DNA from 4 places in the Staphylococcus ureilyticus genome. Region 1 is predicted to be linked to each of the others. Evidence: riboswitches for the same ligand, from Rfam matches in the RefSeq annotation. Region 1 holds a riboswitch; each other region holds the start of a gene.
The links. A riboswitch is a leader RNA that binds a small molecule or an ion and turns the genes downstream of it on or off. The one in region 1 is predicted to bind S-adenosylmethionine.
Positions count from the first base shown of each region.

Region 2: it holds a riboswitch for S-adenosylmethionine, as region 1 does, so the genes downstream of both, metX (homoserine O-acetyltransferase MetX) here and MUA21_RS11430 (MetQ/NlpA family ABC transporter substrate-binding protein) in region 1, are expected to answer to the same signal.
Region 3: it holds a riboswitch for S-adenosylmethionine, as region 1 does, so the genes downstream of both, MUA21_RS03015 (methionine ABC transporter ATP-binding protein) here and MUA21_RS11430 (MetQ/NlpA family ABC transporter substrate-binding protein) in region 1, are expected to answer to the same signal.
Region 4: it holds a riboswitch for S-adenosylmethionine, as region 1 does, so the genes downstream of both, MUA21_RS09865 (Na+/H+ antiporter NhaC family protein) here and MUA21_RS11430 (MetQ/NlpA family ABC transporter substrate-binding protein) in region 1, are expected to answer to the same signal.

Region 1 covers NZ_CP094825.1:2,303,050-2,310,992, forward strand. The annotation lists gene MUA21_RS11415 (PTS fructose transporter subunit IIABC) at 1-675, opposite strand, end outside; gene MUA21_RS11420 (BglG family transcription antiterminator) at 754-2,616, opposite strand; gene MUA21_RS11425 (lactate/malate family dehydrogenase) at 2,854-3,786, opposite strand; gene MUA21_RS11430 (MetQ/NlpA family ABC transporter substrate-binding protein) at 3,839-4,654, opposite strand; SAM riboswitch class I at 4,748-4,857, opposite strand; gene MUA21_RS11435 (ABC transporter substrate-binding protein) at 5,241-6,098, shown strand; gene MUA21_RS11440 (NAD-dependent epimerase/dehydratase family protein) at 6,578-7,429, opposite strand.
Region 2 covers NZ_CP094825.1:13,679-21,621, reverse strand. The annotation lists gene dnaB (replicative DNA helicase) at 1-922, opposite strand, end outside; gene rplI (50S ribosomal protein L9) at 953-1,399, opposite strand; gene MUA21_RS00075 (DHH family phosphoesterase) at 1,396-3,363, opposite strand; gene MUA21_RS00070 (DUF2232 domain-containing protein) at 3,378-4,304, opposite strand; gene metX (homoserine O-acetyltransferase MetX) at 4,584-5,552, opposite strand; SAM riboswitch class I at 5,614-5,714, opposite strand; gene MUA21_RS00060 (AzlD domain-containing protein) at 5,842-6,171, opposite strand; gene MUA21_RS00055 (AzlC family ABC transporter permease) at 6,168-6,863, opposite strand; gene serS (serine--tRNA ligase) at 7,314-7,943, opposite strand, start outside.
Region 3 covers NZ_CP094825.1:608,847-616,789, forward strand. The annotation lists gene MUA21_RS02970 (GNAT family N-acetyltransferase) at 1-289, opposite strand, end outside; gene MUA21_RS02975 (organic hydroperoxide resistance protein) at 777-1,202, opposite strand; gene aroD (type I 3-dehydroquinate dehydratase) at 1,377-2,096, shown strand; gene MUA21_RS02985 (nitroreductase family protein) at 2,163-2,708, shown strand; gene MUA21_RS02990 (thioredoxin family protein) at 2,830-3,150, opposite strand; gene MUA21_RS02995 (arsenate reductase family protein) at 3,294-3,647, shown strand; gene gcvH (glycine cleavage system protein GcvH) at 3,827-4,207, shown strand; gene MUA21_RS03005 (toprim domain-containing protein) at 4,456-4,848, shown strand; gene MUA21_RS03010 (thioredoxin family protein) at 4,845-5,144, shown strand; SAM riboswitch class I at 5,198-5,303, shown strand; gene MUA21_RS03015 (methionine ABC transporter ATP-binding protein) at 5,385-6,410, shown strand; gene MUA21_RS03020 (methionine ABC transporter permease) at 6,403-7,098, shown strand; gene MUA21_RS03025 (MetQ/NlpA family ABC transporter substrate-binding protein) at 7,117-7,932, shown strand.
Region 4 covers NZ_CP094825.1:1,962,687-1,970,629, reverse strand. The annotation lists gene MUA21_RS09885 (SulP family inorganic anion transporter) at 1-1,020, shown strand, start outside; gene MUA21_RS09880 (amidohydrolase) at 1,027-2,151, shown strand; gene MUA21_RS09875 (SDR family oxidoreductase) at 2,230-3,111, shown strand; gene MUA21_RS09870 (flavin reductase family protein) at 3,215-3,826, shown strand; SAM riboswitch class I at 3,913-4,013, shown strand; gene MUA21_RS09865 (Na+/H+ antiporter NhaC family protein) at 4,127-5,413, shown strand; gene MUA21_RS09860 (SRPBCC family protein) at 5,661-6,167, shown strand; gene MUA21_RS09855 (MurR/RpiR family transcriptional regulator) at 6,320-7,090, opposite strand; gene MUA21_RS09850 (alpha-glucoside-specific PTS transporter subunit IIBC) at 7,300-7,943, shown strand, end outside.

The sequences.
Region 1 (7,943 bases):
GCCTGCATCACTACCATAAAAGCTACCGTCAGCTGCGATTGCGCCTCCGATCATACCAGGTACCAAACCAGGTTTATCTGCAATACTCACTGCAATATACCCAGCCAATATTGGAACCATAAAACTAAATGCTAGAGAACCAATATTTTCAATTGATTTCCAAAAAGAATCATCTGGTATAACTAAACCTTTTGATGTAGCCTCACCACCTAATGTTAGAGCAATGGCCATCAATAATCCACCAACTACAATGAAAGGTACCATAAATGATACACCATTCATTAAATGTTGATAGACCATTTGCATCCCACTTTTTTGCTCTTGATCATCATCTTTTTGATTTGTATCCCCATTACGATCATGATGAATATGTCCGTCTTTATCAATGATACGTTGAATTAATTCTTTTGGTTTATGAATGCCTTCACGAACACTTTCATTTATAATTAATTTACCATCAAAACGTGACAAATCTACTTGCCTATCGGCTGCAATGATAATGCCATCCGCTTCTTTAATTTCTTTTGATGTTAAAACATTTTCTGCCCCTACACCACCTTGAGTTTCTACTTTTATATTGACGCCCATTTCTTGAGCAGCTTGTTCTAACTTTTCTTGTGCCATATATGTATGCGCTATACCATTTGGGCACGATGTAATCGCTAATATTTTCATCATTTCATCCTCCTCACATTCAATTGTAAACGCTTTCTAACATTGATAAAAAAACATAATTGCCGTTGATAACGGCAATTATGTTTTGATGAGTTTAATCATATACTGTTTTAGATGTTGTGCATCCATAGTCATAAGTTGATCGACATCATACTCGTTTAATCCAGCTATCACATGTATGATTTTCTTCATTGCTGAGGTATCAGAATTTGCGATGGCTAAAAAGAACACTAATTTAACTTTATTTTGTTTCCATAGTAAGCCATGAGGGCATTTAAATATAATAACATGTGAACGCAACACTTTCGCAGGATCACCATGTGGCATACTAATACCATTCCCTATATATGTTGAAGCAAATTTTTCACGTTCCAATGCACTCTTCATATAACTTTCCGTAATAGCATGTTGTTTCATCAGCATTGACTGTGCGTTTTCAAAAACATGGGTTGCAGTTTCCTCATCTGTCATCGTTTGAACATCAAATTGAATTGCAGATATTTCATCCTGTTTCAACACAGGGTTTCTTTTATTATTGATAAATGATTTAATTTGATTTATATCATTATCCGAAAGCAAAGGGGATACCTCTATCACGTGTAATGTATTTGGTAAATCAGCAGTGTCAATGGGATGCGTGGTAATCAACATATCAATATTTGAAAAATTGTAATGAGACAGTCTCTCTAATTTTAAAGTATCAACAATATTTATATGACTATCTAGATTCGCAATTTTCACTTCCAACAAACTTGATATTCCTAAACCATAATAACAGGTTATCACAATGTTAACTTCGTCTTTTTTATTACGATCAATAGATGATTGAAAATGTAATGCTAAAAAAGCAATTTCATCTTCTACTAAGCTTAAATTTGAATCTTTAGCCAAGTATTTTACAGTTTCGTACAATGCATTAAAAACAAAAGGATAGTATTTTTTGATCTCATCCGTTAATGGATTATTGATATATACATTTTTAGCGATACGCAAATACGCTCTGCTAAAATGTACTTGAATGTTTTCACGCAAAATATTGTCTTGGGTAAAATTGATACCAACTATTTTTTCCATTTGATGAATCATGCGCGCTACATAGCTTTCAACAAAAAAGGTTTCTATACCCAAATCATATTTATTAAAGTAATAACTAATGAAAAAAGAAAATAACTTAGCTGTATCTTTCGATAATCCATAAGCTAATTTATGGTTGATATCTTCTATACACTGCATCGCTATTTCTTCAGCCTCTTCATTTATCACCCATGAATCTTCACTTATCTTTTCCCTTTTTATAATAATGACTAAATGAATGAGTAATTGTTGAATACGCATATCAGAAGTAAAAATATAATGTTGTGCTAATCTGTTTTTAATAATATGACATATGGTTTTGATGTGCGCTTGAGGTATTTCATTAAGTATCAAACCCTCTACTGTCTTTTCATTATTAGACAATTGATTTAAATGTAATATCGCATTCCTTATATTCATTTCATTACCAGTTATGGTAACACCTTTTTTCTTAACGACCTCAACGTTAATATCAAATGATGCACACCAAGCCTTTATTCTATTTATATAATCATTAGCTTCTGCTTTCGTTACCATAAATGCTGATTCTATTTGATCAATGGTAGTGGGTTTCTGATACATTAATAATTCATATCCAATTTTCATTAACTTTTCATTTTCTTTTGTTAAATACGAATGTATCAATGTCTCTAATTCTGTCTCATCATAATGGTCATGATTGAGTTTATATCCTTTCCCTTTAACACTTCTAATCAAGCGATTTATAATTTCACCATTAATGTATTGTATATCATTTCTCACTGTTCTATTGGAAATATTTAAATAATTAGCTATTTCATCTGCGCTTAGGTAATGATTACTGTTGTTCAACAATAACCTAATGAGTTTAGCATGTCTCATCAACATGATTGCACCGCGCTTTCTAATCGTTTAATTTTTTATTAAATTCAATATTAATATTTAAATACATTGTAGCCATACCTTCATATTAAAGCAAGCAGTCACACTATGATACTTCTGACATAATGATGAAACAAAAATATGAGTACAAAATAAAAAAGTGGCAATTTCTATATAAAATCTAGAAATCGCCATTTTTTATGCTATGTGATACTTATGTTTCTCACTCTATATTAAATGAGCTTATTTTTGTGCTATATGAATTGTTTGTCTGATATATTGATATGCTTCAACGAGCTGCTGTTCTTCTTGTTCGTCCAATGTGATAGGATATCTTTGTACAATACCATGCTGATCAATTAATGTCGGCAAACTATACGCCCCGTCATCTAGCCCATATTCCTGACTGATTGATGTTAGTGGCATAATTGTGCGTTGATTCAAAGCAATCGCTTGTATCAATGTAGTAGTCACCCTGGAAATCGCTGCATTGGTCCACCCTTTTTGATAAAAAACATCCATTGATACTTCATTGATAATTGATGTAATATGTGCTTTATCAATTACTGGTGATTGACTTAAAGCTTCATACTCTGATAGTTCCATACCATGAATGGGCACTTTGCTCCATACAGGCACTGCATACTGACCATGTTCACCAATAACAAAAGCTTCAACATTTTTAGGATCAATTTGGTAATGCTGAGCGATAATGGTTTTGAACCTAGAGCTTTCCAATGCTGTACCCGTTCCAATGATTTTATGAGTTGGATAATTGACTTGATTAGCAAAATATACCATCGAATCCACTGGGTTAGAAATTAAAATAATAATAGCTTCTTGTGTTACTTCAGCAATTTGTTTCATAACATATTTTATAATATCATGATTATCTTGTGCCAATAGTGTACGATCACCATCGTTTTTATCCGTTTGTATACTTGCGGCAATTACTATAAAATCTGCATCAGCTAAATCTTGATATGCGCCAGCTTTAATTCGCACATGACTTGTATTAAACAATCCTTGCGAATGATTATGATCAAGCGCCTCACCGCTTGCAATTTCTTCTTTGCTATCAATTAATACAATTTCTGAAAATAAATTCAAATATTGAACGTCTGTCAATACTTGGCTGCCCACTCTACCAAGTCCGACAATTCCTAACTTAGACATGTGTAACCATACCTCCTCTGTTTGTTAAAACCTATATCATAAATTAATGTTTTTATTTTTCATACGGTATAACATCTTCATTATATTCTTTTTTTATGAACTTTTTCATATCTTCAGATTGTAAAACTTTTAATAGAGTTTGATACTTTTCATCATCTTTATGGCCTTTTTGAACTGCAATAATGTTAGCAAATGGTGATGATTTACCTTCTATTGCAATAGCATCTTTGTGTGGCGTCAAACCATTATCTATCGCATAATTAGAATTCATGATGACAGCTGCGCCTTCTTTACTTTTATATGTTTTAGGTAAAAATTCTGCACCCTGCTTATTGTTAAATTTGAGATTCTTTTTATTTTCCACGATATCTTCAAATTTGGCATCTTCAATTTTGATACCTTTTTTAATTTTTATTAATCCTTTATCTACGAAAAATGATAAGAAACGCCCTTCTTCAGCTGGATTATTGGAAACGTAGATTGTAGAGCCTTTAGGAATGTCTTTGATGTCTTTATATTTTTTACTGTATACGCCCATTGGTGTCGTAAATACTTTTCCTACTTCCTCAATATTATAATTATGGTCATCTCTTTCAGCCTTTAAATAAGGTACATGTTGAAAGAAGTTTGCATCAACATCACCTTTGTCTAAAAGTTTATTAGGTACTTTGTAGTCATTAACAACTTTAATTTCTAAATCATACCCCTTTTTCTCCATTTCATCTTTCGCATGTTTTAGAACTTCGCCATGAGGTGCTGGTGATGTAGCAATCGTGATTTTTTTATTTTCTTTATCTTTGGACGAACCACAAGCTACGAGTATTGCAGCAAAACATACTAAAATTGTTAAACTAATCAACTTTTTCATAACATCTCTCCTTAACCTTGTCTGAAAATAAAATTCACTCATTATGTAAAAAAATACTTTCTCTTATTGTAATAAAGAGAAAGTATCCACCTTCTCTTATCTTTGAAAGTAATCAAGATTACTTTCTGTGAATTAGCACCATTTCGTTTAACGATGGTTGCCGGGTTTCATCGGGCACATCCCTCCACCTCTCTAAATAAGAGTCAATTCTATGTATTTGAGTCGTATTAATCCTAGCATTCCACTCATGTATAGTCAATCAATTTTAAAAAATTCTAATTAATTATTGATTAATCTAATGTTAATAAAATTGTTCCATGTGAAACGAATATATTTACACTATGAACCGGCAATGCACTCACATCTTAATTATTTAATTTGTAAGTTTACATAATGGTTTTACTTCTATTTTCAAATAAACATGATGCTGTCCGTATATGAATCCACCAATATTGTGTGGGTTTTCTAAAATATAAAACATTCGTTTATAATCATTGTTGGCATTTGAAAATATAGATTTCTATTACGTTTTGTATAACAGTTAAGTGGAATATTAATACTGTACTATCTATTAGGAGGTAATACAATGACTTTTGAATTTAAACATGATTTAGGAACGACTGATTTACCAGAAGATATTCATTCAGCAGTAGCTTTAGAATTTTCTTTTGTTGATGCATTCGTTGCTTTAAATATAGATGTTAAAGGCATTGCTGATGATAATGATAGCGCAAATTTAATATCACCAATTAAAGAAGCAGTTGGTAAATATAGATCTGTTGGCACTCGTATTGATCCAGATTTTGAATCAATTCGTTCTGCCTCTCCGCAACTTATCATTGGAGATGTTAATCGTCATCAAGATATATATAATGAATTAAGTGAGATTGCACCTACTATTTTATTTAGAAGTTTTGATGCTGGCTATCAAGAAACGTTAGAAATATTCCAACGTATTGGTACAGCAGTTAATAAATCTAAAGAGGCTAAAGAACGCTTAGACAAACACAATGAATTAATCAATGATTTCAACAAGCAAATTGATATAGATAAAAACAAAGAAACATTGGCGGCTGTAGTTTCTGAACAAGGTATAACTGCACATTCTAACAAAACGTATGTAGGTGAACTTCTAAGTAAATTAGGTTTCAATAATGCACTTACTGAAAACATTGCGGATAAACTACCTGCATACAGAGAATCAAATTATTTAGAAATGTCATATGAACAGCTTGCTGAGGTTAATCCAGAAAGATTAATTATAATGATTGATGAAAATAATGATGAAGATTTAAACAAATTACAAAACAGTAATCAATGGGACCAACTTGATGCTGTAAAAAATAATAATGTTCATTTCGTAAATAGAGATGAATGGTCAAAACTGCGTGGCTTATTTGCCTCTGAAGATATTGCAAAAACTTTAGCCAATCTTAAAGAATAATGTATCTTTATAATTGTATTATCAGTTTACTCGTTTTTTAATATTAGTTATTAATGATGAAAGGTTCATTTGGTATGATTGTTATAGATTTTAATAAGTAGTACCATTGAAACACTGAACCCGAAACTTACTAGAGTAAGCTTCGGGTTCTTTTAGATGTGCTGTGTTGACAATCGTAAATAATGCACAATGTAAAGCTATCCTCAATAACGGCATATTGTCCATCATTGGTAATATAGGCGGTTTCGCTTTATCATTCAGATGTATAAATAGTAAATAACATTAATATTTTGATTTCAAAGACATTTTTATCTCCACTAATATACACCATAATACTATGCTTTATTGAATATTATGTAATTAATTAAAAATCTAAGAAAGCCTTAACGATAATACTTTTAAGGCTTTTTTACATAAAAAACATACATTAATAATATCTCGCAGCAATGTTTATGCCACTTTCTAATAAATTTCTAAATCTAGTTTATAGGATTCATTCCAACTTTCCATGTTTTATAAGTTAATTTACCACCTTGCCTTTTAAACTTTTCATTACTTACACCACGTTCATAGGGTGCGGCAGCTTTTATATTAATATGAGGTGTGACGTTTAATAAGTTTGCATACCAGTCATCCCAAACATTGCCACTTACAGGATCATCATCTGCTACATTATATATACCCGAATCAAAGTTTAAAGCCTGAATTGCTGTTTCAATTGCATCATCTATATGAATAAATGATTGAACACAATCTGTGATTGAAATTTCATTATTCATAAATTGATTATAAATCATGCCGTCTTTACCATACCAAGTACCTGGACCATATAATAAACCATAACGCAAAATGACATAATTTTTTATTCGAGCTGTTTCTTTTTCTAATCCATCAACGCCATCTACTGTAATTTTACGATCTCCACTAGATTCGTAATCTAAAGGCGTATCCTCAGTTGCCAACCCATTACCGCCTTCATATGCGAAAGCAATGCTTTGTGATTGGATATGTTCCACGCCGTGCTGAATTGCTGCATCAACAAGATTTTTTGTACCTTCAATTCTAACTTTTGTGTTAGCTGACATATCAACTTGCTTTAAATCAGTAATTTCATTCATGATAATGTCTGGTTTGAAATCACCAATACTGCGTTCTATCGTTTCGTATTCTAAAATATTACCGATATATGCTTGAATACCTGCATTAACTAGTTTCTCCTCACCCTTTTTAGATGTTGTTAATCCAGCTACTTCATAGCCTTCTTCAAGTAAACGCTTTGTCAGTTTCATGCCAATAAGACCTGTAGCACCAGTTACAAATACTTTCGTCATAATCATCCTCCTTCATGATTCACATTTTATAATCATTTTTATTATTCTTGTCTAAATTTTATACTACTTTCAAAGATGATAATACACGCGACCTTCAAAAGCTTATGTAACATCTTAAAGGTCATGTTCATTATAAATATCAAAATAATAATATGAGCATGGTTCTACATTTCAAATAATTGCTATATAGTAATCACCACTTTCACTCCATGCTTCATTTATTAAATATACCCACAGAGTATTTAACAATAAACAATGAATTACGTTATATATCACTTGCTTTTGCAACTACTCGGCCAATCCATTACATAATCATCAAAAATTTAATGTTCTTATATTTTGACTTAGATTATTAAGTCTCATTTCTCAAATACGAAGGATGTTCTTTGATATTTAAAATTTATTGTATATTATGCAATGAGCATGCCTTTAAATTTTCTGTTCATTTCCAATGCGTAACTTTGAACTTTTAGTGGTATATATATATAACAATATGAATCATTACATAGATTAA
Region 2 (7,943 bases), 390 kb from region 1:
GACGGCATTTTGAACGAATATCTGTAATTCTAATACCTGGTGTATCATCAATAAATATCTTTGTTCTAGATAATTTACCTACTGCTATGGTAAAGCGATTCCAGTCTTCTTCCGTCATCATACCCGTTCTCAAACGGTTAGAATCTACGTTGCCAGAGCTACAAATCATACGTGTTGCCAATTGGTCAGCACCCATTTCCAGTGAAAATATACCTACTGAGAAATGGTCTTCATGTGTAGCAACTTTTTGCGCAATATTAAGTGCGAAGGCAGTCTTACCTACTGACGGTCTAGCAGCCAGAATAATTAAATCGTTACGGTTAAAGCCCGCAGTCATCTGGTCTAAATCTCGATAACCAGTTGGAATACCAGGCGTTTGACCACTATTTTGATCAAGTAATTCTGCATTCTCATACACTTCTCCAAGCACATCTCTAATATCTTTGAATCCATCACTTTCACGTGTAGATGACAATTCTAATATTCGACGTTCTGCATCGTTCAATATTGTATCTAATTCTAATTCATCATTATAACCATCGTTAGCAATGCTATCAGCAGTTTGTATCAACTTACGTTTTGTTGCATGCTTAAATACGATATCTGTATAATATTGAATATTTCGAGTTGTCGGTACATTACTAGATAATTCTGCTAGATATTGTGGGCCACCCGCTTCATTTAGTCGTCCTTCATGTGACAGTTGATCCATAATTGTAACCACGTCAATATCTTTATTATCTTCGTTGAGGTTCATCATGGCTCTAAAGATGTGTTGATGCGCGCCTCTATAAAAGGACTCAGGAAGTAAGACTTCCTGAGTTCTGTTTATCAATTCCGGATCTATGATAATGGCACCTAAGACAGATTGTTCAGCCTCATTACTGTGGGGCATTTGATTTTGTTCATACATTCCATCCATTATGATTACACCTCATATCTCAATCCGTTTTTATTGTTCAACTGTGTGTACACGAATTGTACCTTCTACTTCTTTATCTAATTTAACTGGTACATTTGTGTAACCCAAGGCATGTATACCGTTTGGTAAATCCATTTTACGCTTGTCAATTTTTATATCGTGTTGTTGTTGTAATGCTTGAGCGATTTGTTTTGTACTTACTGAACCAAATAATTTTCCCGCATCGCCTGTTTTAGCAGATACTTCAACTTCAATTTGACTTAATGTTTCTTTTAATTTTTTAGCATCTTCAATTTCTTGTTGGCGTTCCGCTTCTGCAGCTTCATTTTTCTTTTCAAGCTGTTTTAAATTACCTGGTGTAGCTTCTACTGCATAATTTTTCTTCAATAAGAAGTTGTTGGCATAGCCTACTGGTACATCCTTAACTTCGCCTTTTTTACCTTTACCTTTAACGTCTTGTGTGAATATTACTTTCATGAATTTTCACTCCTACTCATTTGTTCTGTTATAGCTTGTTGTAATTGTTCGATTGCTTCATCAACAGTGACATCTTTTAATTGTGTAGCTGCATTTGTTAAATGGCCACCGCCACCAAGTGCTTCCATTGTCAGCTGAACATTAACTGCACCGAGTGAGCGGGCAGACATACCGACTAAATTATCTTCTCTTCTAGCAACTACATACGAAGCTTCTACACCATCTAAACTTAACAGTTCATCCGCTGCTTGTGCAACTGTTACAGGATGATAGATTTTTTCGTTCGAACCATGTGCAATTGCGACACCGTTGTCTTGTAGTTTCACTGTTTGGATTAATTCAGTACGATTAATGTACGTATCTAAGTCATCTTTCAAGAAGTGCTGCGTTAATATTGTATCTGCACCATGTGCACGTAAATAACTTGCCGCATCAAATGTTCTTGAACCTGTTCGCAATGTGAAATTACGTGTATCTACAATAATACCTGCAAACATAATTGTCGACTCTAAACGTGTTAATCGTTGTTCTGTTGGTTGATATTCTAGCAATTCAGTCACTAGTTCTGCAGTTGAACTTGCATATGGTTCCATATAAACCAGTAGTGGACTAGAGATAAAGCTTTCACCACGTCTATGATGATCAATCACAACTTTACGGTTAGCTTTGTTTAATATGTTTTCGTCAATAACCATTTCTGGTTTATGTGTATCTACAACTACTAAAGTTGTCTTAGACGTCATGATGTCCCATGCTTCGTCAGATGTAATAAAACGCTCTTTTAGTTCAGGCTTTTCATCGACTGCATTCATCACACGACGTAACGTCGGATCTATATCTGAATCATTCAACACAATGTAAGCATCCAAATTGTTCATCATAGCGAATCGTGAGACACCAATCGCTGCACCAATAGCATCTAAGTCAGGACGCGTATGTCCCATAATGATGACTTTGTCGCCTTCCATTAATATATCTTTTAGTGCATGAGAAATCACACGTGCTCTAACACGTGTACGTTTCTCCATAGGGTCAGTCTTACCACCATAAAAACGCACATTTCCGTTCATATGCTTAATCGCAACTTGGTCGCCACCACGACCTAATGCTAAATCAAGTCCAGATTGAGATAATTCACCTAAATCGATTAAATTCTCTGAGCCTTCACCTACACCAATACTTAATGTCAATTGCGCACGGTAACCCACACTTTTTTCACGTAATTGACTCAGTATACTAAAATTAGATGCTTCAATTTCATTTAAAATACGTTGGTTTAAATAGGCAACAAATTGGTCTGAACTATAACGCTTGAAATAAATGTTATATTCAGTTGCCCATCTACTGATTACACGCGTGACCATAGAGTTAATCTCTGAACGTTGCGTATCATTCATATTTTGCGTGATCTCATCATAGTTATCTAAAAATAGTGTTGCAATAATTGGTTTAGATGCTTCATATAATTCTTGTGTATGTATTTCTTCTGTTATATCGAAGAAATACAATACATGTTCTTTTTCTGAATATCTCACGCGATAGTGATATTCATTTTCTTGAATTTCCACTTCTTGTGTTTTTTCTAACTGTTTTAATATATTAGGATATACCTCATTGACTGGATCAGAAATTACATTTCGATCTAGACGATCCGACATAAATTGGTTCATCCACTCTATGTTTTCGTTTTCATCTAAGATAATCATCCCAATAGGTAATCTTTTAATAGCAGTATTACTGCTTGCTGAGATTTTTCCACTCAGATTATCTACATAGTTATCCAATTTTTGTAAAGCTTGTCTTACCATTAGTACTGTCCCTACGATTATGATGAGTAATACAACAGTAGCTATACCTGCAATCAATTGATTAAAAATAAACCAAACGACGACAAGCGCTATTGCTGTGAGCACCATAATAATAAATGGTAAAATCAACGCTTTTTTAGTGGATTGACGGTTCATTTTTCCACCTCAAATCATTTTTTAATGATACGTTTTAAATTGATACATAAATCTACAAATCCCAGGAGACTCACAATATGTGTTAATGGCATTAAAATTGTCCCTATTACCATTAATATCACTGTAAGTGCTGGCGGCATTGATTTCGCTTTTCCGAAAAAGTGAATCACACTTAACCCCTGAATGTACATACATAATGATAACACAATTTCAAAGTTTAAGACGATCGTTTGAAACGCACTTGGTTGCGTTGAAAACATAACACAAATTAATACAATAATATACATCCATAAGACAGAACGCTTCATTTGCCAAGCATATAATGGTTTGAATATGGGTGTAGCGATTTTGAATTTACGCAAGATTGGAAAAGTGATAATTAAATTGATTAATATAAGTAGAAATACGCCAATGATTATATAACTTGGTAGTTGTACTGCTGATTGGCGGAAAGCCTCTTCAAACATTTGTTTATAATCTGCGTTGACTGAAGCGCTGGAAATTATGTGATACATCTGTTCTTTAATCGGTTTGATTAATGAAGCAGCACTCGATATTTTTTTTGATGCTTGTAACACCATAAATGCAATTAATGCAATAATACTAATAAAAGTCGTTGTTATATATAGTATACGTTCTTTTGATGTTCGTTCTTTTAATAATTGACCCACTACAAAACTTACTACGAACAAGAGGATCATGATACTTAACACGAATATATTACCTAATAACGTAGTTAGCACAACTGTAATGACTGCCGTTAAGCCAAAAGATTCTACAGATTTATGCCATAAAATAATACCTGGAATTGTTGCAAATAAACTCAACACGAGTCCAAGTATCGGTAATATATGTAAAGCTAAAGCAACTATAATTAACGTAATTACACTAAGTATAGTGGCTTTAGTATGTATTTTAGAAAACAAATTCGCCACTCCTATACAATTTTTGTCTATGTTTATTATTTTAACCTCTTTAAAACTTTTATACAATTATTGACAATTCTTTTTGTCAGAAGTTCAATATCGGGGCCAATATCTGAAAACGAACGCCTTTTTAAATTGCATTTCCGTCGTTGATTCCAACTTCAAATTTCATATTTTGCTCGCTATAAAAAAAAGAAGACATCATAGTAAAACAGTTATTTCAACTTTCATAAAGTATAAAATAACTATCCTAGACGTCTTATCATACAAAATGAACTAAAATAAATCATATCGTTATTTTCTTTTGAACTTAGAAACTTTTAAAAAATGATATAAATTAGGTGCCCAATCATTAAAGTTCAATAAGAAACCATCATGTCCTACATTATCTGGCACAAAGCAATGCTTGTGATATTTAAATCGCGCACCTGTGGCATATACTAAATCGTCTGGATATAACAAATCATCCGTAAAGCCCATAGTCATAACCTTAGTATCCAGACGTCCAAACACTTCATCTACATCAGTACGATCTCTATCTATATCGTGGCTATCTAAGACGTCTAGCAGGCTTAAATAACTCAATGGGTCAAAATGCTTTTTAAACTTGTTCCCCTGATGTTTCTGGTAGTTTACAACTTGATCAGGTGTAAATCGTCTATCATAACTTTTGGAGGAGCGATACGTTAAGAAACCAAGCTGCCTTGCTATGCTCATACCTTCACCATGATCTAATCGAATCGCCTGTCTCGCAATTTCATTAAATGCACGACTATATGAGGAAGTCTTATCAGTCGCAGCTAAAATCACTGCTTTATCTACTTCAAATTTATGATTATACAATAATTCCAGCGCTTGCATACCTCCTAAAGACCCACCGATTAAAATACTAATTCGATCAAACCCTAATGTTTGAATACCTAATTCGATTGCATTGACAATATCACGCAATGTTAAATGCTTAGGAAAATCAGCATCTGTTAATGGCGAACTGGAACCATACGGACTACCGATCACGTTAAATGTTAAAAATTGATAATCATGTATAGGCATGTATCCCCCATCTATAATCTCTCTCCACCAACCAGGATTGTCATCCGTACCATAGGTCAAATGATTACCAGTCAGTGCATGGCATACAAGCACAAGTGGCTGTCCTTCATATCCTACATGTTCATAACGTAATTTTAAATTTAAAATCGTTTCACCTGATTCAGTTGTAAATGGTCCCAATTCTAATGTATCAACCGTATAATTTGTCATCATTTACCTCCTACTTAGTAAAAAAACTTCTCACCTATTTATAATAAGTAAGAAGTTACAATACTTATTATTCGAGCGAATCGTTGGTATTAGCACCGTGCTTATTAAAGTCGGTTGCTGAAGCTTCATTGGGCCAAGTCCCTCTGCTTCTCGAAATAAGATTTAATTTTAATTGTAAAAAGCTGTGCATAAATCAAATATCCATTTTAACAAGTATTTCATTAAAATTATCAAAATATTCTAATTATTACTATTTTAACGGATAATGGGAGTCACTTCAATAATATCTTTAAAATATCCATCTTAAAATTGCCATTATTAAAATTCCACTGACAATCGTAATCGTTAAACTCCTTGTAATGATAGCAATGATTATGGTTGGAAGCATCGTTACTAAAAACGGCAAATTAACACTATAAAGCATTGAGCCTTCATGTTGTTCTAGTACGCCGTCTACAATCAATGCAGTAAATAATGTAATGGGAATGAAAGAGAGCCACTTTACGACTGTCTCAGATAGTTTGATTTTTGTAATTAATATAAACGGTATAATACGTGTCAACCACGTTACCACACCGCATAAAACAATAATTAATAACATATGTAATGTCGTTGTCATTTATCGATCACCACCCCTAATCCCGCAGTAATTGTCGACGCTATGATGATTGCTACGTATGAAGGCATAAAGAAACTTAAAATAAGCATTAACAAAATTACACAAACAATTAATACTAAATATGTTTTAACTTGTGACTGCTTAATAGCATCGAATTGTGAAACAGCTAGGAATATAAACATTGCAGTAATAGCAAAATCTAACCCAAATGCATCGGGATTCGTTATGTATTTACCAAAAATAGCACCAACAACACTAGCAAATGTCCAAAATAAATATGCAGTGATATTTAATCCATGTAGCCAACGATCATTGATTTTTTCACCTTTTAGATGTGGTGTAATAGCGACACCAAATGTTTCATCTGTAATCAGAGAAGATATGGCTATACGATTCCAAAACCCATATCCTTTATAACTTGGTGCTAAGGTCATACTTAATAAAAACATCCTAGAATTCACAATAAATGTCGTTAAGGCAATTGCAGAAATTGGAGTTCCAGCAATGACTAATGCACAAATAATGAATTGTGCTGCGCCTGCATAAATAAGTAAACATAATAAAATAATTTCAATTAAATTGAAACCCGAAGCCACTGCAACAATACCAAAGGAAAGACCAACACCAGCATAACCTAACAAAGTCGGTACACATTCTTTTACACCTTGCTTAAAAGTTAGATGTGTTGTCATCATGCCACCTCCCAAACATTTTATAAAAATAATAGAACTAGTTTAATACAAAGCAAAAGACATATCCAACATCTTTAGACTTATGTATGTATGACCTAAGACTTACCGATGTCTAAAAATCCCGTTAAACCAGCATTTTAGATTTCGGAATATTGTGTTATTATTTTAGACTCACCCCTTATCATTTGAATAAAATAAGTCATTTTACAAATTTAAAAAACTGAAAACTGGGATATTTAACACCTCCCCTACCCTTTCTTTTCTTTAAAAATATTAAGCCATTTAATAAATCAAAAGCCTTATAATTCATTATTCATATAAAATGAGAGGTTGAGACATTCATTTATCTCAACCTCTACTTGCACTTCAGTATTAACTTGTAACCACTATTTTGAAAGTTTAATATTTAAACTTTCTCAAATATCGCTGATGAATTCATTTAAACGATTTCTATTTTTCTTTAACTGGGTGTATCACTGTTTTACCACCCATATATGGTACTAACGCATCTGGAATAGTGACTGAACCATCTTCATTTTGATAGTTTTCTACGATTGCAGCAAATGTACGACCTACTGCTAAACCACTTCCATTCAATGTGTGCACTAATTCTGGTTTTGCTGTTTTCTCACGTTTAAAACGAATATTAGAACGACGTGCTTGGAAATCAGTAATATTTGAACAAGAGCTGATTTCTTTGTACTCATTATAGCTTGGTAACCATACTTCTAAGTCATACGTTTTGCTTGAGCCAAAGCCTATGTCACCTGTACATAAAATAACTCTACGATACGGTAAGCCTAACTCTTCTAAAATTGCTTCTGCATGTTCTGTCATTTCCTCTAACGCTTGCCAAGAATCTTCTGGTTTTTCAAAACGTACCATCTCTACTTTATCGAATTGATGTAACCGGATTAATCCTCTTGTATCTCTACCAGCTGAGCCCGCTTCACTACGATAACACGCTGATTGCGCAGTAAATTTAGCAGGTAAGACATCCGGACCAATAATTTCATTGCGATAATAATTTGTTAATGGTACTTCTGCTGTTGGAATTGTATATAATCCTTCTTTTTCAAT
Region 3 (7,943 bases), 980 kb from region 1:
GGTTTTCGCCCATAACACACATATTCTCAATAACTGCTTTGTGTGCCAAGCTATAACTCTGATTAAATATAAGTGTTACAGCACCTATCAAAACGCTATCTTGAAAGGCTCCAATGACAATTGATTTATTTGAATTGGTAGAAAGTAAATCTTGTAAATTTAGTTCGGCCAAGCAGCGATCATTTTGCAATTTCCATGCAAATACGTCAAGATCTTCATGAATGCCACGTTTTAATAATGTTCTATAGTTGGATATATCATCGATTGATAAGTAACGTATATTTGTCATTGAGTGCCTCCTAAATTTTATAAACCATTTATATAATAGTTTAATTAATTTTAACGCCGTATTAAATTTGATTTTAAGGGAAAAAGTAAAATTGAGCAACGCTATATTTAATTTTATTCAAAAACATGGAATCATGTTTATTTCGAAAGCCAAAAAAATATAAAATTATTAAGTGTATAATTGTATTTTATTTAATTTTTAAATGACGCGAATGGATAGGATGGTTATGGTATAATATGGTGAGTGATATATTATGAGCGGAGGCACGATAAGTGGAATCTTTAATGACTATTATAGTTTCGCTAATTTTGCTTATCTTGATTTCTTTTGCCATATTAATGATTTACATATGGATTAATTATAAAGATGAAGACAATTAAAAAAAGAGGAAATGATCAAAAGACATCACGACATAAGCATAAGCAGTACTAATTTAACAATAAAAGCCCCCAAAATTCTAATCGAATTTTGGGGGCTTTTATTGTTACTATTCTACTACTTGTACATTTAAATCTACGTCAATATTACCGCGTGTCGCTTTTGAATATGGGCAAAATTCGTGTGCATCTTGTAGATATTTTTCAGCATCTTCTTGTGATAAAACATTTTTAACTTTTGCATCTATTGAAACACTTAATTTAGGGCTTTCTGCATCTGGGTCATCTTCTAAACGTACTGTTAAAGTGACTTCAGGTTCAGCGCCTCTGACTTTGTTTTGTTTAAGAATTAAATCAAATGCACCATTAAAGCATGATGCATAACCTGCTGCAAATAATTGTTCAGGATTAGTACCTTTTTCAGCATCAGCTTGTGCTGGAGGAATGACTGCTACATCAATTGCTTTATCATCTGTTTGCACGTGACCGTTACGACCACCTGTATTCGTTGCTTTTGTTTCATAATTTACTGCCATTATATTACCTCCTAAATTACTTATATAACAACAATACCCTTAAAATTAAATTTAAATCATATAAAAGGTGAATGGATTTTTGTTATTTGTTTAAATGTACGCTTTAAAGATTGTGTAAGTTCTTAAGATTGTTATACAATAATTTTAATGTTGATTGAAAAGGAAGTTTTTAAAATGTCTGAAGTAAAAATTGCGGTAACGATAGAGCCAGAAAATAAAATTTCACAAACTTTTTTACATGAATTAGTAAAATATCAAACTTCTATCGATATAATAGAATTGAGAGTTGATCATTGGGCAACACCAGAGATAAATGATATAGCTAATGTCATTGATAAATTATATGAATTAAATTTAAATAAAAAACTTTTAGTTACGTATCGGACACAATCACAAGGGGGTAAAGGTGATTTGACGTTTGATTCGTACATTAAATTACTTGAAAGAATAATTAAAATAGATCACGTAGATATGATTGATGTAGAATTTGAAATTAACCAACAATCTCAATATATATTGAACTTGATTGACCAAGCACACAAAAATAATATTGAAGTTATATTGTCTTATCATGATTTTCAAAAAACACCAGCACTCACACAGCTAAAACATTTATATTTTAAAATGCATCAAATGAATCCAGATTACTTAAAAGTCGCGGTCATGCCTTTAAGTAAAGAAGATGTTTTAAATTTATTATATGCATTATCAGCAACAGTAGATACAGTTCCGCAACAAGTCATTGGCATTGCAATGTCGAAATTAGGCACCATTTCGAGAACTGCACAAGGTTTATTTGGAGGCGCAGTATCATATGGTTGTTTAGATAATCCTAAAGCACCTGGACAGATTCAAGTTGAAACTTTAAGCGCGCAATTAAAGTTATATCAGTAGTTTGAAAATCTTATCGTCCTGTCTTATAATTGAAAATAGTTATCAATAGTGAAAGGGCGATATTAGATGGAACTACAAGATGCAATAGCTCAACGAAGAAGTATAAAGGTCTTTAGAAGAGATATGAATATAGATGACGATGCTTTATATGAAGCGATACAGCGTGCTACAGATGCACCGAATCACGGTTTGAGAGCACCTTGGAGAGTGGTTCATATCGCAAAAGATAGATTGGGAGATATGAGTAAGCAATTAACTGAAATTGCTTTTCCTAATCTAAGAAAAAAACAGGAAGATCACTATAAAGTTGCTACTAATTTAGGTGGTATGCTTGCTTTAATCGTTAAAGAAGATCCAAGACAAAAAGAAAGTTTAGAGAATAATATGGCATTTGGTGCATTTGCGCAAAATCTCATGTTATTACTTTTTGAAGCAGGTATTGGTACATGTTGGAAGTCTCCGGCTTATATATTTAATCCTGAAATACGTAAAATATTTGGTGTGAAAGATGATGAGCGTTTAGTAGGGTTATTATATTTAACAGATTTGGAAGATTTAGAAAGAATGCCACACAGAGAACGCCAACACAATCAAATCATTGATAAGTTCTAATTATGAAAAAAGGGAGTGGGACTGAAATCTTTTAATAAAAAGATTTCAGTCCCACTCCTAATAATGTCTATTTTAAAATTTTGATTGTTTAAAAGTTAAAATGAAAGAATTAAAGCAAAAATTACTCAAATGTTTCAGCTAAGAATGATTCAACTTGTTCAGGAGATTTTGCATTTGCTGAATGTAAATGTGCTAATTTCTCCCCATTTTTAAAAACTAATAAACTTGGAATACCCATAACGTCATTTTCAGCCGCTGCATCTTCTAATTCATCGCGGTTTACAGTATACCAATTATAATTGTTGTATTTTTCTACAATTGGGTCAATCCACATGTCCATAGCTTTACAATCTGGGCACCATCCTGCTTCAAATTTAACGATGACTGGTGCGTCGCTTTGTATTGTGCTTTTAAATTGATCATTAGTATTAATAGATTCCATAATTAGACTCCTTTATAAAAGATATTAGTATTGACATTATAACTGACAAATTGCAGTAAATAAAAAAATCAGCTTAATAATTAGAGCGTTTTTGTTATAAGTTTGTTATATTAGTGTTAACTAAGCATAGGAGGTTCTGAAAAATGATAAAATTTTACCAATATCCTAATTGTACAACTTGTAAAAAAGCAGCTAAATTTTTACAAGAATACGGGGTAAGTTTTGAACCCATCGATATTGTGCAACATACACCAACTAAAAATGAGTTTAAAGAAATCATAAATACTACAGGTATAGATATCAATAAACTATTTAATACACATGGTGCAAAATATCGTGAACTAGGCCTTAAAGATAAATTGAAAGACCTTTCTGACGAAGAAAAACTAGATTTATTATCCTCAAATGGTATGTTAGTAAAACGACCACTCGCAGTATTAGGGGATAAAGTAACGGTAGGTTTTAAAGAGGAACAATACAAGGAAACTTGGTTGTAAACACACATGCTTTTGCAATTCATTTTTAACAACTTTTGAAAAAAATGTTATATACTTCAGAAAAGTTTTGTGCGATGAATTGTAAAACATGAGAAGTATTGTAAAATCAATTAAATAGTTGATTGTAAGCCTTTCATATGGCATCATGAATATGTAAAAACATTTAGGAGGGGATTCTCGTGGCAGTACCAAGCGAATTAAAATATTCTAAAGAACATGAATGGGTAAAAATTGAAGGAAATACAGTAACAATTGGTATCACTGAGTATGCGCAAAGTGAATTAGGTGATATCGTATTCGTTGAATTGCCTGAAACTGATGACGATATTGATGAAGGTGAATCTTTTGGCAGTGTTGAATCAGTGAAAACAGTTTCAGAACTTTATGCACCTGTTTCAGGAAAAGTTGTAGAAACAAATGATGAACTAGAAGATAGTCCAGAATTCGTTAATGAATCACCATACGAAAAAGCATGGATGGTTAAAGTTGAGTTAAGCGATGAAAGTCAATTAGACGAGTTAATGTCAGCTGACCAATATTCTGAAATGATCGGTGAATAATATGAAATCAAACTCCACGATACGATATATCATGGAGTTTTTATTTTTCTATAACAAAAGATTAAATTTCACTTGAATATATTAATTGATTTTGAAGTATCAAAAACATTAAAAAGTTCAATGGTGACAAATGAATGGTTCAATTATAAGATTTTAATAAGAAACTATAATAAATGTTTATGTTGATAATGTATGGTGTAGAACTAAATATAAAATTGAATTTACTATCACATTTAGAGGTGACTGTCATGGCGATATTAAACCAAGTTATAATTGTCGAAGGTAAAACAGACAAGAAACGGGTGAAGCAGGTGATTGACCAACCGATTGAAATCATTTGTACAAACGGTACTATGGGAATTGATAAGTTAGATGAGATGATAGAATCGTTATACGACAAGCAAGTTTATGTGCTTGCGGATGCAGATGATGAAGGTGAAAAGATACGTAAATGGTTCAAAAAATATTTAAGTGAAAGTAAACATATTCGCATAGAGAAACAATATGGTGAAGTAGCGAGATGCCCTAAAGCCTATTTGTCAAAAGTGTTAGCAAAACATGGTTTTATAGTGAAAGATGAAGAAAAAGTAGCAAAAGCCAAATTAGATTATATTGCTGAAAGGGTCAGTTTATTAACATGAATGTAAAGAATGAAACGCGTGTTAATGTTTTCGAACACGTAGATAAAGAGAAATATCTAATTTTTGGTTATACGCCAACTTGTGGCACATGTAAAGTGTCAGAACGCATGTTAGATATTGCGAATGAAATTTTAAAATTACCAATTACTAAAATAGATTTAAATTTTCATCCTGATTTTAGTCAACAACATGAGATACAATCGGTACCGATACTTATGCTTATGTCTAAAGGTGAAGAACAAAAAAGAATTTATGCATTTCAATCAGTGCCTTATTTGTTAGAAAATTTAAAATAATTATTGACGAATCTTTAGTACAATGGTAGGATTATGGATAATTAAATAATGTACTCTTATCACGAGAGGTGGAGGGATGTGCCCTATGAAGCCCGGCAACCGTCTGTAATAGAAATGGTGCCAATTCACATAAAGTAGATAAACTTTAGAAGATGAGAGAAGCGACATTGCTTTCTCTATTCTTCAGTGAAAAGAGAAAGCATTTTTTAATTGAATGAGCAATACAAGGAGGAAACGACAATGATTGAATTAAATCAAATCGTTAAGAGATACAAGACGAAAAAACACGATGTGTTAGCAGTAGATCATGTTGATTTAAGTATTCAATCAGGCTCGATTTTTGGTGTGGTTGGTTTTTCAGGTGCAGGTAAAAGTACTTTGATAAGACTTTTAAATAATCTTGAACAACCAACTTCAGGAGATGTCATCATTGATGGAGATACGATTGGGAAATTATCAAAATCAGAATTGAGAAAAAAACGTCAAAAAGTGAGCATGATTTTTCAACATTTTAATCTATTGTGGTCACGTAATGTTTTAAATAATATTACTTTTCCATTAGAAATTGCTGGTGTATCACGCAATGAAGCCAAAAAAAGAGCGATTGAACTGGTGGAATTGGTAGGACTAAAGGGTAGAGAAAACGCTTATCCATCAGAGTTATCGGGTGGACAAAAGCAACGTGTAGGTATTGCCCGTGCGTTAGCAAATGAACCTAATGTTTTACTTTGCGATGAAGCTACAAGTGCGTTAGATCCGCAAACAACGGATGAAATACTAGAATTATTGTTAAAAATTAAAGAAGAAAGAAATTTAACAATAGTTATTATCACACATGAAATGCAGGTCATAAGACGTATTTGTGATGAAGTGGCAGTAATGGAAAATGGTCGCGTCATTGAACAAGGACAAGTGTCAAATGTTTTCGAAAATCCACAGCATGAAGTAACAAAACGCTTTGTGAAAGAGGACTTAAATGATGAGTTTGATGAGTCTATTTCTGAATTAATCGAATTAGATGAAACTGCTTATATCGTACGATTGAATTTTACAGGAAATAATACAACTGAACCATTGGTATCATACATAACAAAGACACATAATATAGATGTTAATATTCTTGAAGCAAATATTAAGCATACTAAGGATGGTGCTCTAGGATTTTTAGTATTACATTTATTAGATGTGAATTCTGAAAAATTCGAAAAGTTCAAAAATGATTTAGCAGCACAACATGTTTCTGTGGAGGTGTTAAAGCATGGGTAGTTCATTCGGCGAGATTCTACAGGAAATGCTAACAATGCCTAATGTAAGTTGGGATGAAGTTTGGTTAGCTACATATGAAACAATTTATATGACATTGATTTCTACAATATTTGCTTTTATTTTTGGTTTGATACTTGGTGTGCTTTTATTCTTATCTGCTAAAAGCCAATCACCAGTAGCTAGAGTGTTTTACAGTGTCGTATCGTTTATTGTGAATTTATTCAGAGCAATACCATTCATTATTTTAATTTTACTACTTATACCATTTACGAGTTTAGTACTTGGAACAATTAGTGGTCCAACAGGTGCTTTACCTGCACTAATTATCAGTGCAGCACCATTCTACGCCAGATTAGTGGAAATTGCTTTTAAAGAAATAGACAAGGGTGTTATAGAAGCGGCTTGGTCAATGGGAGCTACAACATGGACAGTAGTTAAGAAAGTGTTGTTACCTGAAGCTATGCCAGCATTAATATCTGGAATAACTGTAACAGCAATAGCATTAGTAGGATCTACTGCAGTAGCTGGTGTGATTGGAGCTGGAGGTCTGGGTAACTTAGCATACCTAACTGGCTTCACACGAAACCAAAACGATGTCATATTCGTTTCTACAATTTTAATCTTAATTATTGTTTTTATCATCCAATTTATTGGAGATCAAGTTACTAATAAAATAGATAAACGTTAAGTTAAAGGGGACAATTATATGAAAAAATTATTTAGTTTAGCTTCAATCATCGCTTTAGCATTAGTATTAGCTGCTTGTGGTAATGGCGGCGGAGGTAAAGATAAGACAATTACAGTTGGCGCTTCTCCGGCACCACATGCTGAAATATTAGAAAAAGCAAAACCAATTCTAAAAGATAAAGGTTATGACTTAAAAATTAAAACGATTAACGATTATACAACACCTAACAAATTATTAGATAAAGGTGAGTTAGATGCAAACTTCTTTCAACATACGCCTTATCTAAATACTGAAAAGAAAGACAAAAACTATAAAATTGAGTCAGCAGGAAATGTACATTTAGAACCTATGGCTGTTTACTCAAAGAAATATAAAAGTTTAAAAGAATTACCAAAAGGTGCTACTGTTTATGTTTCAAACAACCCTGCAGAAGAAGGACGTTTCTTAAAATTCTTCTCTGACGCTGGATTAATTAAAATTAAAAAAGGTGTTAAAACTGAAGATGCTAAATTTGATGACATCGTAGAAAATAAAAAAGATATCAAATTTAATAATAAACAATCGGCAGAATACTTACCTAAGATTTATCAAAAAGAAGATGCTGACGCAGTAATCATCAATTCAAACTTCGCAATTGATCAAAAATTAAGTCCTAAAAATGATTCAATTGTTTTAGAAAAAGCAAAAGATAATCCATATGCTAACTTGATTGGTGTAAAAGAAGGCCATAAAGACGACAAAAAAATTAAAGCGTTGATGGATGTATTACAGTCTAAAGAAATTAAAGATTACATCAATAAAAAATATGACGGAGCCGTAGTACCAGCAAAATAATGTTATATTAT
Region 4 (7,943 bases), 340 kb from region 1:
ACTGGTTTAATGATGCTTGTACTTAGCTTGACTGGAAATAGAACCTTGATGGTATCAGCACCAAGTAGTGGTGTATCTTTAGTCGTAGCACCTTTAGCTGCAAGTCATGGGATGCAAGCTGTCATTTTAGCAACTTTATTTATGGGTATCATCCAAATTTCATTTGGGTATTTTCAAATTAATAAATGGTTAGAATTGATACCTGTCGGTGTTGTAATTGGATTTATGAATGCACTAGGTATATTATTATTTACATCTCAGCTAAAGAATATTTTAGGTATTTCTATGGCAACTTATATCGTTGCAATCATGTCATTTTTTATTATTTGGTTGGGCGGTCAACATATCAAAATTATACCTGCACCATTGATATCCATTATTATACTGACAATATTTTCGTGGGTATTAAAACCTGATATAAAATATGTGCACGATTTGTCTTCAATACATATTAAACTACCTTATCCAACTATCCCTATTGAAATATTAAATGTTAACTTTCTCCTAATTACATTGTTTTATGGTTTGATGATGGCTATTGTTGCAATCGTTCAAACGACTTTAACAGCAAGAATGATGGATGAAGTAACAGCTACAACTAGTGATAAAAATCGTGAATCAATAGGTCAAGGCATAGCTAATTTAGTAGTAGGATTATTTGGCGGTTATGGTGGAAGTGCGCTTGTTAGTCAATCGCGTTTTAATGTAACAATGGGGGCGAACTCTAGAGTTTCGACGCTTGTTACCGGAAGTTTTTTACTGGTAAGTTTATTTGTTTTTGGTGAAATTATAGGACATATTCCAATGGCTGTTTTAGCTACCGTGCTTATTACAATTTCATTGAATACATTTGATAGACGAACAATACCCTTTATACGTAAGTCACCTTTAGTAAATGGATTCATGGTAATACTTACGATGGTACTTATTTTAATCTCTAATAATTTAGCGCTCGGCGTTGTGATTGTAACAATACTATATTATATTTTAAAACGTTTTATAAATTTAGAAAGGACGTGACGTGTCATGCCACAATATGAAGACTTTGTAAAATGGAGACGTACATTTCATCAATTTCCAGAATTGTCAGATGATGAATATGAAACAACGAAACGATTGAGACGTATTTTAGAAAGTTATGAAATTAAAATTTTAGATATACCGTTGGAAACTGGTTTGATTGCTGAAGTAGGTCAAGGAGATACGTTTATTGCTGTTCGATCGGATATAGATGCTTTGCCAATTAATGAAGAAGTTGTACATGAATTTACATCAACTAATGAAGGTATTATGCATGCTTGTGGTCATGATATCCATATGGCAAGTATTTTAGCAACAGCTACAAAATTAAAAGAAATTGAAGATCAATTAAAAGGTAGAGTACGTTTTATTTTTCAACCTGCCGAAGAGCTGGGATATGGTGCTGTTAAATTAGCTGAGACAGGTGCCATTGATGGTACAAAAGCTGTGCTTGGTTATCATAATTATCCTACTATGGATATAGGTACATTGGCAGTGAAATCTGGTGCCGTGACATCCTCTGTAGATCGCTTTGAATTTAAAATTAAGGGTAAAGGTGCACATGCAGCAAAGCCTGAACAAGGTAATGATCCAGTCATCGTGTTAGGTCAATTAATCAATAGTGTTCAATCCATCGTCAGCAGAAATTTATCTGCTTTTGATAATGCAGTCGTAACGATTGGAGAAGTATCTTGTGGTAATACATGGAATGTTATTGCAGATCAAGCTTATGTACAAGGTACAGTGAGAAGTTTTGATGAAGGTATTCGCACATTCATTGAGAAGAGATTGAGAGAAATTGGGAGTGGATTGGCAGAAGTATTTGATGTTGAAATTGAAACACAATATATACGATTACCAGGCGCAGTAATCAATGACGAAAAATTAACAGACGATGCAATTAACGTTGCTAAACAAGTAGGTTACAATGTGAATATAATGGAACAGCCATTAACTATTGGTGAAGATTTTTCTGGGTTTGCCAACAAGTATCCAAGTGTATTTGTTTTTATTGGATCTAATAGTGACTATGATTTACATCACCCCAAATATGATCCCGATGAACGCATTTTAGAAAAAGTACCAGATTACTTTGTAACATTTGTACAGAAATTATTGAACGAAACTTAAAAATATAATCTTGTGTTATGGGCGATTTAATTTGGGTAAAAAATAATTACAACCATTATTTTTTGAGGAGGATTAAGCATGGCGTCTCAAGATCCTAGAAAGAAATATTCAAATGCAGATTTTCCAAAACAAGAGCAACCCGTTCCAGGTTTACAAAAAGATCTGAACCCTAAACCAGATTGTGGAGAAACTTCTTATACCGGTTATGGTAGATTGAAAGGTTTAAAGATGTTAGTAACAGGTGGAGATTCAGCTATTGGTAGAGCAGCAGCTATTGCGTATGCTAAAGAAGGTGCTGATGTTGCAATCAATTACTTGCCATCAGAACAAGAAGATGCTGAAGAAGTAGAAGAAGTTATTACATCGGCAGGACAACAAGCTGTGCTAATACCGGGTGATTTACGCAATGAACAATTCAATTATGAGTTAGTAGAACGTGCATATCACGCGTTAGGTGGATTAGACAATGTTACACTCGTAGCTGGACATCAACAATATAGAGATACACTAAAGGGCTTCGATACAGCGTCATTTACTGAAACCTTTGAAACGAATGTGTATCCAATATTTTGGACTGTACAAAAAGCGATTGATTATCTTGAACCAGGTGCTACAATTACGACAACGTCATCGGTACAAGGTTATAACCCAAGTCCAATTTTACATGATTATGCAGCATCAAAAGCTGCAATCATATCGCTAACTAAAAGTTTGTCTGAAGAACTAGGAGCTAAAGGCATCCGTGTTAACTGTGTTGCACCAGGACCATTTTGGTCACCACTTCAAATATCAGGTGGACAACCACAATCCAAAATTCCAACATTTGGACAAAAAGAAGTGCTTGGCAGAGCAGGTCAACCTGTAGAATTAGCAGGCGTTTATGTTCATTTAGCAGCTGATGAATCAAGTTACACTACTGGCCAAGTATACGGGGTTACAGGTGGTACACAATTAGATTAATTTGATAGATGGCTATTTCAAAGTGATTCGTGCTTAAATGAACAGTTATGCACTTACATTTTGACATAGCCACTTTTTATTTATGAAAGGAAAGTGAATTTTTGTGAAACATTTTAAAGCAAGTGAATTGTCTAAAAGACAAAACTATAAATTATTGAGTGGTAGTGTCATACCTAGGCCAATAGCCTTTGTGACATCTCAAGATAAAAATGGTAAGTTAAATGCGGCACCGTTCAGTTTTTTTAACGTGGTGAACAGTGCACCACCGATGATTATGATTTCTACAGGACGCTCAGAAGGTAAACGTAAAGACACTTCACTTAATATTGAAGAGACTGAAAATTTTGTAGTACATATCACTGATGAAACAAACGTAGAGCAAATTAACCGTACAGCTGCACCATTGGATCGTACTGAAAATGAATTAGAACGAACAGCGTTAACCCTTGTCGACTCAGAACTGATAACTGTACCTGGTATTGAACAGGCGAAAATACGTATGGAATGTAAATTAGAGCGGATTATATCATTAGGAGATACTGATGAGGGGTCAGATCTAATCATTGGAGAAGTCGTGATGTTTCATATTAATGAAAACGTGTATTTTGAAGACAGTAAGATTAATGCACAGGCACTAGAAGCCGTGTGCCGTTTAGCTGGAAATGATTATGCCACGATTGGTGATACATTTACGATTGTTCGGCCAACGGAATAACCTTTGAAGTAAAATATCATTTCATATTATGATTATATAATTGACGAAGTGGCATGAATAGTGTACTGTTATAAAATAAATAAAATAGCTTATCTAGAGAAGTGGAGGGACTGGCCCATTGAAACTTCGGCAACATGGTAATGCGTGTGCCAATTCCAGTAGCATAAAGTGTGCTAGAAGATAAGATTAAAGATGTATCGATTTACTCTTTTCTTCTATGAGAAAAGAGTTTTTTATTTTTTATGGTAAGCAAAATGAATGATTGACTAAAAAAGTAATGATAAAGAAAGTTGGTTTTGTATGACGGAAAATAAAAAAGGTAACGCATGGGCGCTTGTGCCATTAATCATTTTTGTAGGTATATTTTTAGGTGTGGGCGTTATTACTGGTGACTTTTCAATAATGCCACTCAATGTTGCAATTATTATCGCATCCATTGTGGGTTTGTTGATAAATAAAAAAGAAACATTTTCTAAAAAAGTAGATGTATTTACTAAAGGCGCTGGACATTCAAATATTATTTTGATGATGTTAATATTTCTACTTGCGGGTGCATTTTCTCAAACTACAGCAGATATGGGGGGAGTCAAGTCGACGGTAAATTTAGGACTATCCTTTATTCCAGAAAACTTAATTATCGTCGGTTTATTTATCATTTGTATGTTTGTATCACTTTCAATGGGTACTTCAGTCGGTACAGTTGCAGCTATAGCGCCGGTTGGTTTTGGTTTGAGTCAGGCGACGGATGTATCTGCAGCGATAACAATGGCTACTGTCGTTGGTGGCGCAATGTTTGGTGATAATTTATCAATGATTTCGGATACTACAATTGCCGCTGTTCGTACTCAAAAAACTAAAATGAGCGATAAGTTTAAGGTGAACATAAAGATTGTATTACCAGGTGCGCTATTTACTGTTATAGTACTTTGGTTTTTAACGCATGGTGCTCAGATAGATACTACGAAATCATATGACTATAACTTTATTAAAGTTATTCCATACTTATTGGTACTGATTTTAGCACTGGCAGGTATAAATGTAATTATAGTGTTGATTGGTGGTACCGTATTATCTGCGATTATTGGACTGGTTGATGGATCATTCAACTGGTCAGGCTTGCTTAGTTCAATCTCAAAAGGAATTGTTGGTATGGAGGATATTGCGATTATTGCACTTTTAATTGGCGGACTTGTAGCATTGATACAACATAATGGTGGTATCACTTGGCTATTAAATTTTGTACGCAATAGGGTTAAATCAAAACGCGGTGCAGAATTAGGTATAGCGGGACTTGTGAGTGCTGCGGATATTTCGACTGCCAATAATACAATTTCTATATTAATGGCAGGCCCCTTAGCTAAAGATATTGCAGATGAATACGAGATTGATCCTAGGAAATCTGCAAGTGTTTTAGATATATTTGCGAGCTGTTTCCAAGGTTTATTACCTTATAGTCCGCAAGTTATAGCAGCAGCAGGCGTTGCGTCTATCTCACCAGTTTCATTAATGCCGTATTCAATTTATCCGATCATTCTAGGTGTTTGTGGCCTAATTGCAATTTTCTTTAGATTACCAAGATTAAAATAAAAAAGTTGATTAAAAGAAAGGGCAACAGTTTATATTATTTGATATAGACTGTTTGTCCTCTTTTTTAAGAAGTAAGATAGTATTAAAAAAGGGGAAATTTTGACGTTTACTGATTAATAACGATAGAATAAATAGGTTATCACTTTTAAAGGGGATATAAAGGAAAGTTGAATTTCATAGTATTATTGTTTAGAAGTCTAGTATAATGAGTTAGAATAGTTATAAGAGTGAAAGTAGGTGAACAATCATGGCTAGATATAATGTGGAAAATGAAAACGTAGAAATTCAGTTGGAAAGACTGTTTAAAGTTGAACCTGAATTAGTATATCAAGCTTGGACTGAGCAACGATTTCTTAAACAATGGTTTATGACAACTGAACGAACGAATAAATCAATAGAGATAGACGCTGTACAAAACGGAAGCTATGAAATTATTGATGTTCGTAAAGGGAAAGAAAATATAGTGAAGGGTTCTTACGTTACTTTGAACCCAAATGAATATATTGTAATGACGATAGGGATGCCTGAATTAAGTGACTCTGAAGATACAATTGAAGTAGAGATGTTTGAAAGAGAACCAGGCATAACCCAAATGATTTTTAATTATACAGCTTATGTATCTAGGGAACGCAGATTGACATCATTAGAGTATAAGCAAAAGAAAAAGGAATATCATGATTCTACTGCGCATGGTTTTGAAATGTTATTTGATAAGCTGCAAACAACACTAGAAGAATATGAAGAGGAACAATAAAAAATCATTACAACCTAACTCAATAAATTAAAAGTGGGACTCAGGCATATTTGGGCAGAAGCTCATGTATCAGTCCCACTTGTGTAATAAATTGAGATGTTGACTAAGAGGCTGAGACAATTAATTTGTCCAGCTTTCTTTTATTTGATATGTTAATTATTTTGTGTGAATTGACCGTATTGTATACGCTCATTAAATTTACGTAGTACAGTTTCAAAAAAAATATGGTAGCTGATAAAGCTGGAATAATCAATGCCGTTTGTTAAATAAAAAGTGTTACTTGATACGTAGATATTATAATTTGCCTTTTGAGCCAAGGTGTTGTCTTGAAGCGTAGTAATAGAAATGAAATACTTTTGACGCAGTTGCAGTAAATTCGTTATATCGGATAAGTGATCAGTCTCGCCGGATAAAGAAATAATAAAAAACAAATCATTATCAGAAGCTTTATTTAATACCATTTTAAATTCATGTACATCATGTAATACAATAATATTTTTATGTATGGTCAATAAAATTCTTTGAGCTTCTTGCGCAACATTCATTTGAGCTAAACCTGTGCCATATAAATATACCGTTTCGGCTTGATATATTTTGTCAGTAACTAGGTCGTAATCGATACGCTCCAAATAAGTGAAGGTATTTTCAATTTCTTGTTTAAAAGCGTTCATAGAGTCAGAAGGTAATTGATGGACTTGTTCAGATTCAAATTTTAAGTATGATTTAAAATCACTGTAGCCATCAAAGCCGAGCTTACGAGTAAAACGATGAATACTTGCATTTGATGCATGTGTATAAGCCGCTAAATCTTGGATTTTCATTGTTTTACAATCTGATATATGTGTGTTTATAAAATGAGCGATTTGTAGGTCGTTTTCATTTAATTTATTAAAATTGTTATTTATGCGTTCATCTAAAAGCAACGTTATCACCTCAGAATTTTGAAAATATTTTCAAGTTTTGAAAATATAATCTTATTGTACAAAATTGTTCATAATGGCGTCAAACTATTGTTCTGATGTAAGCGTTTACTATAAAATCGATGGTAAATTGATCCATAATCATTTGAATAGAGAGATATTCAATTATCATAAGTGAATTATTTTGGAAATTTAGAAAAGGGGAACTTTATATGAATGCTATAAAGCGATTTGGAAGTGCAATGATTGTACCTGTATTGATGTTTGCATTTTTTGGTATTGTACTCGGTTTAGCAACATTATTTAAAAATCCTTCAATAATGGGGGATATTGCTGAAGAAGGTACAAATTGGTTCAAAATATGGTCAGTGATAGAGTCTGGTGGTTGGACAATATTTAATCACATGGAAGTGGTATTTGTTGTTGGCTTGCCATTATCTTTAGCTAAAAAAGCACCTGGACATGCAGCACTGTCAGCATTAATGGGATACTTAATGTTTAATACCTTTATCAATGCCATATTAACGCAATGGCCGCATACATTCGGAGCAAATTTGGAAAAGGGTGTAGAAAATGTAACGGGATTAAAAGCGATTGCTGGTATAGAAACATTAGACACGAATATCCTAGGCGGTATTATTATTTCAAGCATTGTCACATGGATACATAATAGATATTATAGTAAAAAATTACCTGAAATGCTTGGTGTATTTCAAGGTTTGACATTTGTAGTAACGATTTCATTTTTTGTCATGTTGCCAATTGCTTTAATTACTTGCATCATATGGCCAACGGTACAAAATGGTATTTCTTCACTGCAAGGATTTATTATTGGCTCGGGTTATATAGGTGTGTG